DNA from 3 places in the Ferdinandcohnia salidurans genome. Region 1 is predicted to be linked to each of the others. Evidence: predicted binding sites of a transcription regulator. Region 1 holds the regulator's gene; each other region holds the start of a gene.
The links. The regulator CtsR, encoded in region 1, represses protease genes until heat stress. The targets are predictions, from matches to a motif close to ATGGTCAATAAAGGTCAAACA.

Region 1 (5,026 bases):
CTGCTTTTTCAAACTCTTGACTTTGAACCGCTGCATCCTTTTCCTTGCGAACCTCTTCAAGCTTTTGTTCAAGCTCCTTTAAATTTGGTGGTGCAGTGTATGAACGAAGACGAACCTTTGAACCAGCCTCATCAATCAAGTCAATTGCTTTATCTGGCAGAAAGCGGTCTGAAATATAGCGATCTGACAGTTTAACAGCTTGAACGATAGACTCATCTGAGATTGATACTCTATGATGCGCTTCATAACGGTCGCGTAATCCTTTTAAAATTAAAATAGATTCTTCAACAGTTGGTTCATCCACTTGAATTGGTTGGAAGCGTCGCTCTAAAGCAGCATCCTTTTCAATATATTTTCGATATTCGTCTAACGTTGTAGCACCAATACATTGTAGTTCACCACGAGCAAGTGATGGTTTTAAGATGTTTGACGCATCAATTGCGCCTTCTGCTCCACCTGCTCCAATTAGGGTGTGGAGTTCATCTATAAATAGAATGATATTGCCAGCTTGACGAATTTCATCCATTACCTTTTTTAGGCGGTCTTCAAATTCCCCGCGGTATTTAGTACCCGCAACCACAGTACCCATATCAAGGGTCATTACTCTTTTATCACGAAGCGTTTCTGGTACTTCATTATTGATAATTTGCTGTGCTAATCCTTCTGCAATTGCCGTTTTACCAACACCAGGCTCTCCAATTAGAACTGGGTTGTTTTTCGTACGACGGCTAAGTACCTCAATCACACGTTGAATTTCTTTACTACGGCCAATAACTGGATCAAGGCTTCCTTCTCTTGCAATCGCAGTTAAATCACGCGCTAAACTATCAAGAGTTGGGGTATTGGCATTTGTAGAGCCTCCACCATGATGTCCTGATGATGACTCATTGCTTCCCAATAGCTGAAGAACCTGCTGACGGGCTTTATTTAAGCTCACTCCAAGATTGTTTAATACTCGTGCAGCGACGCCTTCCCCTTCACGAATTAATCCCAGTAGGATATGTTCTGTACCCACATAAGAGTGACCTAGCTTACGAGCCTCATCCATGGATAACTCGATTACCTTTTTTGCACGTGGGGTATAATGAATCGTCTGTGATCCCTCTTGACCACGTCCGATTAAAGCTTCTACCTCTTTTTGAATTTTTTCAGGTCCTAATCCTAATGCAAGTAAGGCCTTTGCTGCGATTCCTTCGCCTTCGCGAATAAGACCTAATAATACATGTTCAGTTCCAATATTGTTATGCCCTAATCGTACAGCTTCCTCTTGAGCTAAAGCTAATACCTTTTGTGCACGCTCAGTAAATCTGCCAAACATCATAACCCATCACCCTCCATGTCAGTAGTCTTATTATTTTCTAGCTTCAATCTTTCTCGAATGATAGACGCTCTTTTAACGTCTCTTTCATTTGGCCTTAATGCCCCACCAGCATATGATTGTAAGAATCCAGGTTGTGTTAAAACCATGAGTTCATTAAGGATACTTCTTGATATATCTTTTATATAGCCAAGATCTATACCTAATCGGACATCTGATAAACACTTTGCTGCTTCCTTCGATTCAATGATCCGACTATTAGCTAAAACACCATAGGAACGGAATACTCGGTCCTCTAACTGAATATTAGAGGTTTTTACCAAAGCTTCTCGTGCAGAACGTTCTTGCGCAATCAGCTGAGCAACAACACTCTCTAAATCTTCAACAATATCTTCTTCTGTCTTTCCAAGCGTAATCTGATTAGAAATTTGAAAAATATTTCCTAACGCCTCACTGCCTTCACCATATATTCCTCTTACAACAAGGCCAAGCTGATTGATTGCCGGGATAATTCGACTCATTTGATGAGTTAAGATAAGTGCTGGCAGATGCATCATCACAGAAGCACGTATCCCAGTCCCTACATTCGTCGGGCAGCTGGTTAAATAACCTCTTGTTTCATCAAATGCGTAATCGACATGCTCTTCAATCCAATCATCTAGGTTATTTGCAACCCGTAAAGCTTCAGATAATTGTAACCCCGGGAATAAACATTGTATTCGAATATGGTCTTCTTCATTAATCATAATGCTAATTTCTTCATTTTCAGATAAAAGACAAGCTCCAAATGGAGAGTCCTCAGCTAAATGTGGACTTATCAAATGTTTTTCAACAAGCACCCTCTTCTCAATTGGTTGGAGATCCATCATTTTTAATAATTCCATTTCTCCAATTGACGGAAAACTCTTTCCTGAAAAGCCCTTTTGGAAGACTTCCACAATTTGCTGAGCTTCTTCATTTGAATAAACCGTTGAAAAGGGGACATTTTTCAAATTTCGAGCAAGCCTGATCCTTGAACTTAAGACAATATCCGAATCCGGCCCTTCTTGACTCATCCAAGAGCTTAAGGCTTGATTGATAAAATGCTCAAGTGACATTGATTATACCTCCCCCTCTTTGTAACCACTTAGCTTTTTCTCTAAAGCCCTTACGTGGTCACGAACTTCTGCAGCCTTTTCAAATTCCTCTAGGGAAATATATTCCTGCATCTTTAGCTTTAATTGTTCAATCTCTTTTCGGATATGGAAGGAGCCTCCGATTCGTTTTGGAATTTTCCCTGTATGATGTGTATTACCGCTATGCAGACGTTTTAAGATTGGGGTAAGTTGTTTTTCAAAGGTTGGATAGCAATGCGAGCAGCCAAACCGACCTACCTTTGCAAATTGTTGAAAAGTCATTTTACAGTTTTTACATTGTAAAATCTCATTTTGTTGAAAAGCATTTTGCTTTGAACCTGCAAGTGGTTCAAATTGTAGAAGTCCTGCTAATAAGTTATCTATTGAAAAGCCAGATGTGCCTGGAAACATAAACATCTCACTTTTTTCTTGAGCACAATGTTCACATATATGAACCTCTGTCTTTTCACCGTTAATAATCTTTGTAAAATGTAATGTGGCAGGACGTTGATTGCATTCTTGGCATATCATGTTAAGCACCTTCCTACTTCTAACCTTATTATCTATACATGAGGGATGTTAGCATTGCCTTTAACATTCGTGCTCTCAGCTCATCCCGATGAGGAAGCTCAATAAACAGAACGGAACGATCAATTACACTAAGCATGATCTTCGCCTCTCTTTTCGAGATCACTTCCTCCTCAACCAAGCGCAAAATCACATCTTCAGCACTCGTTTGTGAAATCCGTTTGTCTATAAGGCGAACGAGTTGATTAATCAACTGAGAATCATTATTCGTTTTTACCTTCATAATACGAATATAACCCCCGCCACCTCGTTTACTTTCAACTAAATAGCCTCTCTCCAGCGTAAATCGTGTATTTATTACATAGTTAATTTGAGATGGGACACATTCAAATTTATCGGCAATCTCACTTCTTTTTATTTCAACTATAGCTCGATCACTTGTATCAAGAACACTTTTTAGATAGTGTTCGATGATATCAGATATATTCCTCATTATGACCACACCTCACCTTGACCTTGACTTTGACTATATTTGACTATAACTATAATATAAAATGACTGCACTAATTTTTCAACTGTTTCGCTTTTCAAATTGAACGTCAAAATTACTTAGGCAATCATTTTCAAGGCATTTACTATCCTATACTTTCCAAATCTAGTACCCCTCTAAACACCAAATCAGAAAATTTTTTGCACCATTTCTTGTTTTGACATTTCTTCATACAATCGCAAACGTTCATTTTTACTTCCGACCTCAACATCAATTGTGTACTGGCAATTATTATTAATTTTATCCTTCGAGTACTTAATATTAAAATCCCTTACCCGAAAACCATTATCTTTAAATAATTGTAAGATCGAAGAAAATGAGGATATATCTTCATTGATAATGATATGGACAACTTTTCTTTTTCTGGATTTAAAGAAGAATTCCTCAAATCGATTAAGAAAAATGAGGCTCAATAAAACAACTATTGTGGTTAATATGGCAGGCGCATACATCCCTAACCCGATAATTAACCCTAGACCGGCAACCACCCAAATGGAAGCTGCAGTCGTTAACCCCCGTACCGTTGCATCCCTAACAAGAATGGTACCAGCACCTAAAAATCCAATACCACTAATAACATAGGAAGGAATCCGCGCTGGATCAAAACGTACATTTGTACTCATTTCTAAATAAGGTTGAAACCCGTAAATCGACATTAACATCATTAAACAAGAGCCGACCCCAACTAGCAAATGTGTACGAAACCCAGCAGGGTGTTTATGTACTTCCCTCTCCAATCCAACTAACCCGCACAATAACGCCGCTAAAAAAATACGTATCGACATCGTTAAAAATTCTTCTGTTTGGAACGATGCAATAAAATCAATCATGTTACATCCTCCCCTTTTATATATATGCAAAAACCTTTTATTAGGTATTCGATAGGCAATCTAAATCCCCTTTTTTAAACAAGAAAAAAATTTAGTGTTTTATAAGTATACGATTCATCAATTAAATTATGATTTCTGAGGACCCATTTTTTTAGAATAGTAATTAATACTTATAACTAAGACATTTTTATCATAAACAATCTGATACAAATTAATGATATTCATGAGGATGTAAAAATTAACAAGGTTATGGGGAGTTAAGATTTAAAAGGGCGGGTTTTTGGAGGAGCTGAGGAATATTGGATAGTATGTTTAAAGTAAATCAATAGAGGCTTCGATGGTACTGCTGGTGTATCGTTTATATGCTGCATGCGATATAGTATTTATCGTTTTGCGAGCTAGCGATATACTGATTAGGCTGTTTGCGGTATAGTATTTATCGTTTATCGGGTTAGTGATATACCGATTAGGCTGTTTTCGGTATAGCACTTATTGTTTTGCGATATGACAATATACCGATTAGGCACTTATTGTTTTTCGTTTTTTCTAATTTCATCATAATGCGGTTACAATACTCACAATTACATTCCTTTATCGAAGAAAACCCACCATGATTTCAAATTACTATTTCCAAACACAAAAAAAGACCAACCATAACGGTTGATCTTTTAGTTGCCTAGCGACG
Region 2 (5,026 bases), on a different contig from region 1:
ATTAAACTGCCTAATTATTAGGCAGTCAGATTATTTTAAATATCTATTTAGGTATTCTTGGATGGCCTCTTTATGGATAATCCCATACTCCACTTCGTTTCCGTCAATTTCAATAACAGGAATCATGATCTGATATTTTTCCAAAAGTTCATCATCTTTATAAATATCAACCTCATTGAGGTCTAAAGGAAATTCTTCACTTAATTCCTCGATAACCTGCTTCGCTTTTGTACAAAGGGAGCAATTTTCCTTTGAATACATGGTGACTTGAATGCGACTCAACTGTTACACTTCCAATCTACTTGCTATATCTTTTTCGCTTCGATGAAGATGGTATATTTAATTGGTCACGGTATTTTGCAATTGTTCTTCTGGACACGAGAATACCATGCTCTTCCTTAAGTATACTGACAATCTCCTGGTCTGACAAAGGCTTTTGTTTATTTTCCTCATCAACCAGCTGTTTTAAAACGTTCTTAACTTGCGTTGATGACGTATCGGTTAATCCCGTTGTTTGGATGTTGCGACTAAAGAAATATTTCATTTCGAAAATACCAAATGGAGTTTGCACAAATTTATCTTTTACTGCACGGCTTACAGTTGATTCATGAATGTCCAAACTTTGTGCAACTTCACTCATTATTAGTGGCTTTAGATGAGCTGGTCCTTTTAGAAAGAACTCCAATTGATGATTAATGATTTCATTCATGACATTTTGTAAGGTGAGTTTTCGCTGTTCCAAACTTCTCATAATCCATTGGCACTGGTCCACTTTTTCTTGGAGATAGGATTTCGTTTGTGAATCTTTTTCTTGTAAAAAGTGTTGGTAATACTGAAGATTTAACGAAACCTTTGGCAAATATGAATCGTGCATGTTCATTACCACAACACCATTTTCAACTTGAATATCAAAGTCCGGAACAATATAGTGTGCCTCTCCACCATGAAAAGCTGCACCCGGTCTTGGCTGTAGGGTTTGGATAAAGTCAAAAAGCTGTTGAATGTCAAAAAGCTTTACATCAAGTTGTTTCGCGATTTCCTTCCAAGACTTTTCTGCGAATTCTTCAAAATAGTCCTGAATAATAGTTTCAGCAAGACTATTCCGTTTTGGCAATTTCCTCAGTTGTAGAAGTAGGCATTCCTGTAAGGACCTTGCTCCTACCCCAGTCGGATCTAAACTTTGAATATAGTGAATCGCACTTTCGATGGTTTCTGTATCGGTATTGAGGTCCCTTGCAATCTCCTCCTCAGGAAAATACAGATAACCGTTGCTATCCAAGAGTTGAATGATATATTCCATCGTTCGCTTTTTTTCGTTGTTCACTTTCATATATGAAAGTTGTGAAAGCAAGTGTTCATAAAGGGTTGTTTCTTTTTTTTCAACATAGTCAATCGGATTTGTGTAGGATTCTTTTGAGACCTTTGATTTTGTTCGTCGACTAAAATCCGTTTGTTTCACTTCAATTAGGGGATTTTCTAATGTTTGCTCTTCAAGAAATTTAGTCAAATCCAAAGAAGAGTATTGTAAAAGAGTTATAGCTTGAGTTAACTCCTTTGTCATGACTAGCTTTAATGATTGTTGCTGAAAAAGTCCAGTCTGCATATTCACTCTTGTTTTCCCCCTTTCGCCAGAGTTGTGTTAAATGGAAGCGTTTACTTTTTTGATTTGCGTTGAACTCCATTATTTTATTGAATATGTTCTATCGTTAATTTCATCTTACTTCTATGGTATCGAAAAAGTTAAATTTTAGCACGCATTTTTATTCATTTTTTGAAAGAATCTACCTTAAAGAGGTGATTTGTGTTGAGAAAAAATGAGATTATGTACACCGGCCCGGTTACGGGAACTTTGGATGAAGCAAAAAAGGCGAAAAACAACGAAGAGTTCGCATCTGAATTTGATCCCATCCAAACAATGTGGGCTGTGAATCCAGTTGATGAGGATGTGTACGAAGGGACATTGGGGTATAAGGATAACTAGGTATTTGGAGAAGAGATTTTTGGCGTTGAGATAGTGTGGGGCTTTTCTTACCATCTTTGTTCGATTTCTGGATTGTGAGGGTAAGATTAGTGGGTTTGCGTTCCCTTTTGAGTTGATTTCTGGCGCATGAGGGTACGATTAACGCGTTTGCGTTCCCTTTTGAGTTGATTTCTTGCCTGTGAGGGTACGATTAGAGGATTTGCGTTCCCTCTTTGATCAATTTCCGACTCGTGAGGGTACGATTAGCTTGTTTGCGTTCCCTTTTCGTCTGATTTTAAGGAAAAAAGGCACGAATTACCGTAATATGCAAAAAAGGACCAGATCATACTCTGGTCCTTTCTTCATTAGCGCCCTCGGCAGGATTCGAACCCACGATAAGAGAACCGGAATCTCTTGTGCTATCCACTACACTACGAGGGCATGTCTGAATAGAAACTGCACTCATCATTATAGGCTAGAACGCTTTTGAATGCAAGATGTATGTTTAAAACACTCCAAATCGGGTATGATGGTATACGTATGAAATTTTGTTTTTTTCACATCTATAAAGGTATGTCATAAATGTTTGTAGAATATGATAAGTTAGTAAAGCGAATTGTTTGACCTTTACTGACCTTAATTGTATGATGGAAATACATAGTAATGTTTTAATATGTTTTAAAGGAGGAAGTAAAATGAATTTAATCCCTACAGTTATTGAGCAAACAAACCGTGGAGAGCGCGCCTATGATATTTACTCACGTTTATTAAAAGACCGTATTATCATGCTTGGAAGTGCGATTGATGACAATGTTGCTAACTCAATCGTCTCTCAGCTATTGTTCCTAGCAGCTGAGGATCCTGAAAAAGATATTTCTTTATACATTAACAGCCCTGGTGGTTCAATTACCGCTGGTATGGCGATTTATGACACAATGCAGTTCATTAAGCCAAAGGTTTCTACAATCTGTATTGGTATGGCTGCATCTATGGGTGCTTTCTTACTTGCTGCTGGTGAAAAAGGCAAGCGTTTTGCGCTTCCAAACAGTGAAGTTATGATTCACCAACCACTTGGTGGAGCACAAGGGCAAGCAACTGAAATCGAAATTGCTGCTAAACGTATCCTTTTCTTACGTGAAAAGCTTAACCAAATCTTAGCTGAACGTACTGGCCAACCAATTGAGGTACTTCAAAAAGATACAGATCGCGATAACTTTATGACTGCTGAAAGAGCAATGGAATATGGTCTAATCGACAAGGTTATGTATCCACAAGATAATAAATAGAAACAAAAAAATCCTCTCACATTTAGTCGTGAGAGGATTTTTTTATGCTTCTTTTTGAACAAATTCAGTTAATGCTTCAACTGCTGCTTCTTCATCATTTCCATCAGCAATTAATGTAACTGTTGTACCACTGCCAACCGCTAGACTCATTAGACCCATGATACTTTTTGCATTTACCTTTTTTCCGTCTTTTTCTAAAAAGATATCTGCAGAAAATTTATTTGCTTCCTGAACAAACATCGCTGCAGGGCGTGCTTGTAACCCCGTTCTTAAAGCAACCTCAACATGTCTTTCCACCATTCGTTTCTTCCTCCTCAAATTTTTCTGTACATTCTTAAGTTGTGTTTTTTTGTATTCCTATTATTACGTAGGTTGAGCTCTAAAGGTTTCATGTTTTTTCAAAAAATGATAACGCTTTATTTTTCTCCAAGTGAGCAAGGTGCTCACTTTATAGATTGGCCTGCTCGGAGCTTATCAGCAATTTCATCAATTTTTCGAAGTCGGTGGTTAATACCCGACTTACTGATCTGACCCGATGTTACCATTTCGCCTAGCTCTTTAAGTGTGACATCCTGGTAAGCCACACGAAGCTCAGCAATTTCTCTTAATTTATCAGGTAGGATACCTAGGCCAACTGTTTCATCAATGTATCTGATATTTTCCACCTGTCGAATCGATGCCCCAATTGTTTTATTTAGGTTAGCTGTTTCACAATTGACAAGGCGATTCACCGAATTTCTCATGTCACGGACAATGCGAACATCCTCGAAACGAAGCAATGCCTGATGGGCACCAATGACATTTAGGAACTCTGTGATTTTTTCAGCTTCCTTTAAGTAGGTGATAAAACCTTTTTTTCGTTCTAACGTTTTAGCGTTAAGATCAAAAACGTTCATTAATTCACAAAGTGAGTCATTATGTTCTTTATATAATGAAAAAATCTCAAGATGGTATGAGGATGTTTCTGGGTTATTGACAGAGCCACCTGCTAAAAAAGCTCCGCGTAAATAGGAGCGTTTGCAGCACTTCTTCGCTACTAATTCTGAAGAGATTTCTTGTCTTAATGAAAAGCTTTCGAAAATCTTCAAGTCTTCTAGTATTTCCTTTGCATCCTCAGAAAGGCGAACAATATAGACATTGTTCTTCTTGAGTCTCATTTTCTTTCGAACAAGGAGCTCTACCCCTACATTATAGCATTTTTTCAGAAGTGTATAAATTCTTCTCGCAATCGCGGCGTTTTCCGTTTGGATATCGACCACCATTTTTTGGTTAGAGAAGGAAAGTGCGCCATTCATTCGGATCAAAGCGGAAAGCTCGGCTGTTGCGCAGCAATCTTTGATGTCTAAATTTGTGAGTTCTTTTTTCGTCTCTGATGCAAATGACACAGTTCCACCTCCCTTTTTTAAAGGGGTAATTTTAAAACTCAATCACCCTTTTTATTTTTAATGAGCAAATCATATATCAGGCTTGCCACTTTTTTTGTGTCGTGTCTGATAACGCCATTATCGTATGAAATGATTTTATCATGGATGATGGCTAAACCTAAAGCAGAAAGCCTTTCAGTGTCGTAAACTACAGGTTTTGCTAGCTCTTTTGCATATTTTTCTTTAATATTCTCGGGAATCTCTCCATTATTGACAAGAACCGTATCAATGAACTTTATGCCCATATGATCGTATAAAGCCTGAACATGGTCGCTTGCTGTAAAATTCAAAGTTTCCCCAGCCTGCGTCATTACATTACAAATATAAACTTTTTTCGCGTCCGATTTTAAAATCTC
Region 3 (5,026 bases), on a different contig from region 1:
GAGCTTGTTAAACATGATCAAAGTAAACTTGCTGCTGTAGAAGCAACCCAAGCTACACAGATTATTTTTGTCATATTTGGTGAGGTCCTACTATTAAGTGCACCAATGCCAACGATGTATTCCTTTGTTGGACTCATTATGATTGCTGGTGGTATGGTGCTACACAGCCTGTTCTCGAATCGAAAGACACCGATTAAAGTGACTGACCTTGAGACGAAGTCCATATAAAAAAATGCAGAGCTTTTGGGCTCTGCATTTTTAGTGGGAAATTATTTTACAACAATTTTATTTTCTTCAACTGTTACAATCAAGCTTGTTTGCTCTTCATTTTCTAGAAGAATATCTGTGATTTGGTCTTCAAGCTGTTCTTGGATAACACGGCGTAGTGGACGTGCACCAAAGGCTGGATGGTAACCAAGCTCAGCTAATTTTTGTTTCGCTTCATCGTCAACAGTGATGGTTACTTCTTGTTCTTTAAGAGTTGCTTCAAGATCATGTAACATTAAGTCGACAATTTGGAGCAGATGTTCTTTTTCAAGCTGTTTGAATTCGATGATTGCATCAAATCTGTTTAAGAACTCAGGCTTGAAGAAGGAACCAAGTGACTCAAGGATTGATGATTCCTTGTAGGCATCGGTTTCAGCCTTTTCAAAGCCAACCGTAATTTTCTTAGGAGCGCCAACTCCGGCATTACTCGTCATGATAATGACTGTTTCTTTGAAGCTTACTGTACGCCCTTGGCTATCTGTTAAACGACCATCCTCTAAAATTTGTAGGAACATATGTTGAACGTCTGGATGTGCCTTTTCAATTTCGTCTAAAAGGATGATGCTATAAGGATTACGACGAACTTTTTCAGTAAGTTGGCCAGCTTCCTCATGGCCGACATATCCAGGAGGTGAACCGATGATTTTAGAGACTGAGTGTTTCTCCATATACTCACTCATGTCGAGTCTAATCATGGCATCCTTCGAGCCGAATAATTCCTCTGCAAGAGTCTTCGTTAACTCTGTTTTACCTACACCAGTTGGTCCAACGAAGAGGAAGGAACCGATTGGGCGGTTTTTAGCCTTCAAACCTGCACGGCTACGACGAACTGCTTTCGCAACCTTTGTTACTGCTTCATCTTGACCAATTACTTTTTTGGCAAGATTTTCTGCAAGTTGTTTCATTTTTTGTTGTTCATTTTCTTGTAACTTACCAACAGGAATACCCGTTTTCTTTTCAATAATTTGTTGAATGTTTTCGACATCTATCATATGCTCTACGTTGTTTTCTGGATTATTTAATTGTTTTTCAAGCAGAATTTCTTGATGTCTTAATGTTGCTGCTAGTTCATAATTTTCCTCACCAGCAGCTTTTTCTTTTTCCGCTGCAATTTTTGAAAGCTCTTCTTCAATATTCTTTGGGTTTGTTCCACCAGATACTAGGTTCATTTTTGAACCAGCTTCATCAAGCAAGTCAATGGCTTTGTCTGGTAAAAAGCGATCCTGAATGTAGCGATGTGATAATGTTACACAGGCGCGAATTGCTTCATCTGAGTATTTTACACCATGGAAGTCTTCATATTTGCTTTTAATTCCTTCAAGAATCTGAATCGCTTCATCAATCGATGGTTCTTCCACAATAACAGGTTGGAAGCGGCGCTCAAGTGCAGCGTCTTTTTCAATTTCTCGATATTCTTTTAAGGTTGTTGCACCGACCACTTGAAGCTCACCACGAGCAAGAGCTGGTTTTAAAATATTTCCTGCATCCATTGATCCTTCTGCAGATCCTGCACCCACTAAAAGGTGAATTTCATCGATAAATAGAATAATATTTTTACGTTTTTGAAGCTCCGCAATTAATTGCTTCATTCGTTCTTCAAATTGACCACGGATTCCCGTGTTTGCAACTAATGATGCGACATCTAGTAAATAAACCTGTTTATTTGAAAGCTTGTTAGGTGCTTTTCCTTCAGCAATAAGTAGGGCTAATCCTTCTGCAATTGCAGTTTTACCTACACCCGGTTCCCCAATTAGAACGGGGTTATTTTTATTACGGCGGTTTAATATTTCAATGACACGCCCAATTTCCTCATCACGGCCAATCACTGGGTCGATTAGTCCAGCTTTCGCCATTTGAGTAAGGTTCCGTCCAAATTGATCAAGAAGACCTCCGCCATTTCCACCGTGTTTTGTTTGTGTTTGTTGTTGGTTGATTCCCATTTGTTGACCGAAGGCATTGCCTTTAAAAAGGTCATCAAATGTGAAATTAGGGAAACCGTTCAATCCTGAAGGTATTTTCATGTTGTTCTTCTCCTTCGCATAACACTCACTGCAAAGTTGAATTTGTCGCTTTTCATGGTTAAGTTGAAGATGTAATTGAACAGTAGCTTCATTTTGATTACATGCTTGACAAATCATAAACAAATACCTCCTTGAATTTTTGACTATCTTTGACTAATGAAATAAATGAAATAGGTCATGTGTGATGATCTGTAACGTTTGACCATCTTTGACCTTATGTCTACATTATACTTTGACCATTTTTGACTTTCAAGCGAAAAGTCCTAGCAATTTTTTCCGCATGTTTCCGAAATAATAGCTCGTCTTATTTATAGAACTTGTACATATATATCAAGTAATAGAGATAAACAATGAGGTGGCTATTTGTGCGAGGGAATTGGGGAGCAGCATTTCAGATTGGTGCTGTATATGTTGGAACCATCGTAGGAGCAGGCTTTGCAACAGGTAGAGAAATTGTTGAGTTTTTTACCCGGCATGGTGTATATGGCTTGGTAGGAATCTGCATCAGCGGTTTCCTATTTATATGGTTAGGAACAAGAATTATGATTATCGCAAACCGAATTCAAGCTGATTCATATAAAGAATTTAATGAATATTTATTTGGGAAAAAAATAGGGTTTGTTGTGAATGCACTTATGCTCCTTGTCCTAATTGGAGTAACTTCCGTTATGCTTTCTGGTGCAGGAGCGGTTTTTCATGAACAATTGGGAATATCCTATCAGCTCGGAATCCTGTTGACGGCGGGGCTTTCCATCTTTGTTTTGACATATGGAGTTAAAGGCTTATTTGGAGTGAACATGTTTGTTGTTCCAATTATGATATTCTTTAGTGTCGTTTTAGCAGTAGAGGTCATAGCAACGGATGCAACGGTCCTGTTGAGTCGGCCAGAAATTGAGTCGCAAAGCGCTAAATGGTTGATTTCACCGTTTTTATATTCGGCTTTTAATTTGACAATGGCGATGCCCGTATTAGTTCCGCTTGCAAAGGAAATTGATCATGAAAATACATTAAGATGGGGCGGTTTTATCGGTGGTGGCGCATTATGTCTCATTTTATTTACGAGCCACATATCATTATCCGCACTACCAGACGTAGAAAGTTTTGAAATTCCGATGGCTGAAGTGATGAAAAATTTCATGGCTGCGTTTTACTGGTTGTACATCCTTGTGATTTATGGAGAAATCTTTACGTCTGTGATCGGAAACCTATTTGGCCTTGAGCGCCAACTGAAAAATGTAATTAAACTACCATCCATTATAATTGTGTTTGGTATATTATCGATTGCCTATGTGATAAGTCAATTAGGTTATGGCTCATTGATTTCATTCTTATATCCGTTGTTTGGGTATATGAGTTTGATTTTATTAGTACTGTTGGCAAGACCGATGAAGCGCTAACCGAGGGAATAATCAAAACCTGGATAAATGAAACTATATAAGAGGAAAAATAAAGAGGTATAATCAACCTCTTTATTTCTTTTTTATGGTGATTAACGGTAACTACTTAAATAACTAATGTACATCCTTAGAATAAGCGAATGTTTCTTTAAGGTGACAGGCCAGCTGTATTTCAAGAAAGTCTTTTGGATCATTAAAACTCAAATTTAGCATGTCCTCAATTTTTTTAAGACGCTGATATAGTGTATTAATATGAACGTGAAGTTTTTTCGCAGTTTCATTAATAGACTTATTTAACTTTACATATGTTAACAATGTTTGTTCTAAATCGTTTTTCTTTGATTTTGCTGTAATTAAAGGCTGGAAAAAGGTATTTATGAATTCCTGAATCTCATTGGTATCCTGATTAATAAACAAGCGATTAACCCCAATGCTTTCATATGCAATTATACCAGATTCTTTTTTATTAACTAGATAGGCAACTGCCTTCTTTGCTTCCTCATAACTCTTTCCTATGTGATATACTCCCTGTTTTTCAGAACCAATACCCACACACAAATACGAATCATTATTAGTTTTCCAGTTAGTAATAATTGTTTTTAATCCTCTTATCGTGTCGTCAGATCCTGAATTGTGTGCAACTGAAACAAGTAATATGATTTTATTATGAAATCCGTAGATAAGTTGCACGTCTTGGATATTCTTTTTTATCAATGAAATAATACTATGAATATCAGCACCAAGCTTATATAAATCTTTATAATTAACAAGTTCAATTAAGACCACATAAAACATATGTGAAGGATTTATGTTAAACTCTTTTCTTTTCTCAAGTAAGACTTCTGGCTCTTTGCTTTGAATCAATTCATTAAAAAATTCATGGAATTTCTTATAATAGATTTCTTCTAGTGTGTGTTTCTTTACAAGTTCAAGTGCGAGTAAGGAGCCACCTTGTTCGATAATAATTCGATCAATGATTGATAATGTATTAGAGTAGGGGTAAATAAAACATCCAAGAAAAATAGTACCATTGAGAATTGGGTAAAGATAAAATTTTCCCTCCTCAGGCTTACTCAATTCCACGAAAACAGCATTTCTTCTATGTTTAAAAATAGTAGTAATTTCATCCACGCTAAAATAAATTTTTTCTTTCTCTTGATTATGGTACCAATTGTTTTCTAAATAGTCGTAGAAGGAAAACGGACCATTTATCATTTTCCCTATTTCCCTAATAATGGACTTTAAACCTTTGTTTTGTATAGAAATCTTAATAAGTCTGTCGTGGACTTCGTTTCTTTTTGCGAGTTCATTTAATTGTTGCTTTACCTCTGTATAAAGACG

Region 2: a site for CtsR is predicted at 2,578-2,598, ahead of clpP (ATP-dependent Clp endopeptidase proteolytic subunit ClpP). Genes of this name have one in related genera too.
Region 3: a site for CtsR is predicted at 2,484-2,504, ahead of ACFSFW_RS06525 (ATP-dependent Clp protease ATP-binding subunit). Genes of this name have one in related genera too.

The regions. Positions count from the first base shown of each region.
Region 1 is NZ_JBHUEK010000011.1:21-5,046, reverse strand. It holds gene clpC (ATP-dependent protease ATP-binding subunit ClpC) at 1-1,321, opposite strand, end outside; gene mcsB (protein-arginine kinase McsB) at 1,318-2,415, opposite strand; gene mcsA (protein-arginine kinase activator protein McsA) at 2,419-2,964, opposite strand; gene ACFSFW_RS09220 (CtsR family transcriptional regulator) at 2,993-3,454, opposite strand; gene ACFSFW_RS09215 (MgtC/SapB family protein) at 3,640-4,341, opposite strand.
Region 2 is NZ_JBHUEK010000010.1:163,894-168,919, reverse strand. It holds gene ACFSFW_RS08155 (glutaredoxin family protein) at 31-273, opposite strand; gene rpoN (RNA polymerase factor sigma-54) at 299-1,603, opposite strand; gene ACFSFW_RS08145 (hypothetical protein) at 1,805-1,981, shown strand; tRNA gene ACFSFW_RS08140 (tRNA-Arg) at 2,330-2,401, opposite strand; gene clpP (ATP-dependent Clp endopeptidase proteolytic subunit ClpP) at 2,656-3,246, shown strand; gene ACFSFW_RS08130 (HPr family phosphocarrier protein) at 3,289-3,546, opposite strand; gene whiA (DNA-binding protein WhiA) at 3,690-4,631, opposite strand; gene mgfK (gluconeogenesis morphogenetic factor MgfK) at 4,670-5,026, opposite strand, start outside.
Region 3 is NZ_JBHUEK010000008.1:127,448-132,473, forward strand. It holds gene ACFSFW_RS06520 (DMT family transporter) at 1-228, shown strand, start outside; gene ACFSFW_RS06525 (ATP-dependent Clp protease ATP-binding subunit) at 270-2,405, opposite strand; gene ACFSFW_RS06530 (YkvI family membrane protein) at 2,654-3,685, shown strand; gene ACFSFW_RS06535 (helix-turn-helix domain-containing protein) at 3,800-5,026, opposite strand, start outside.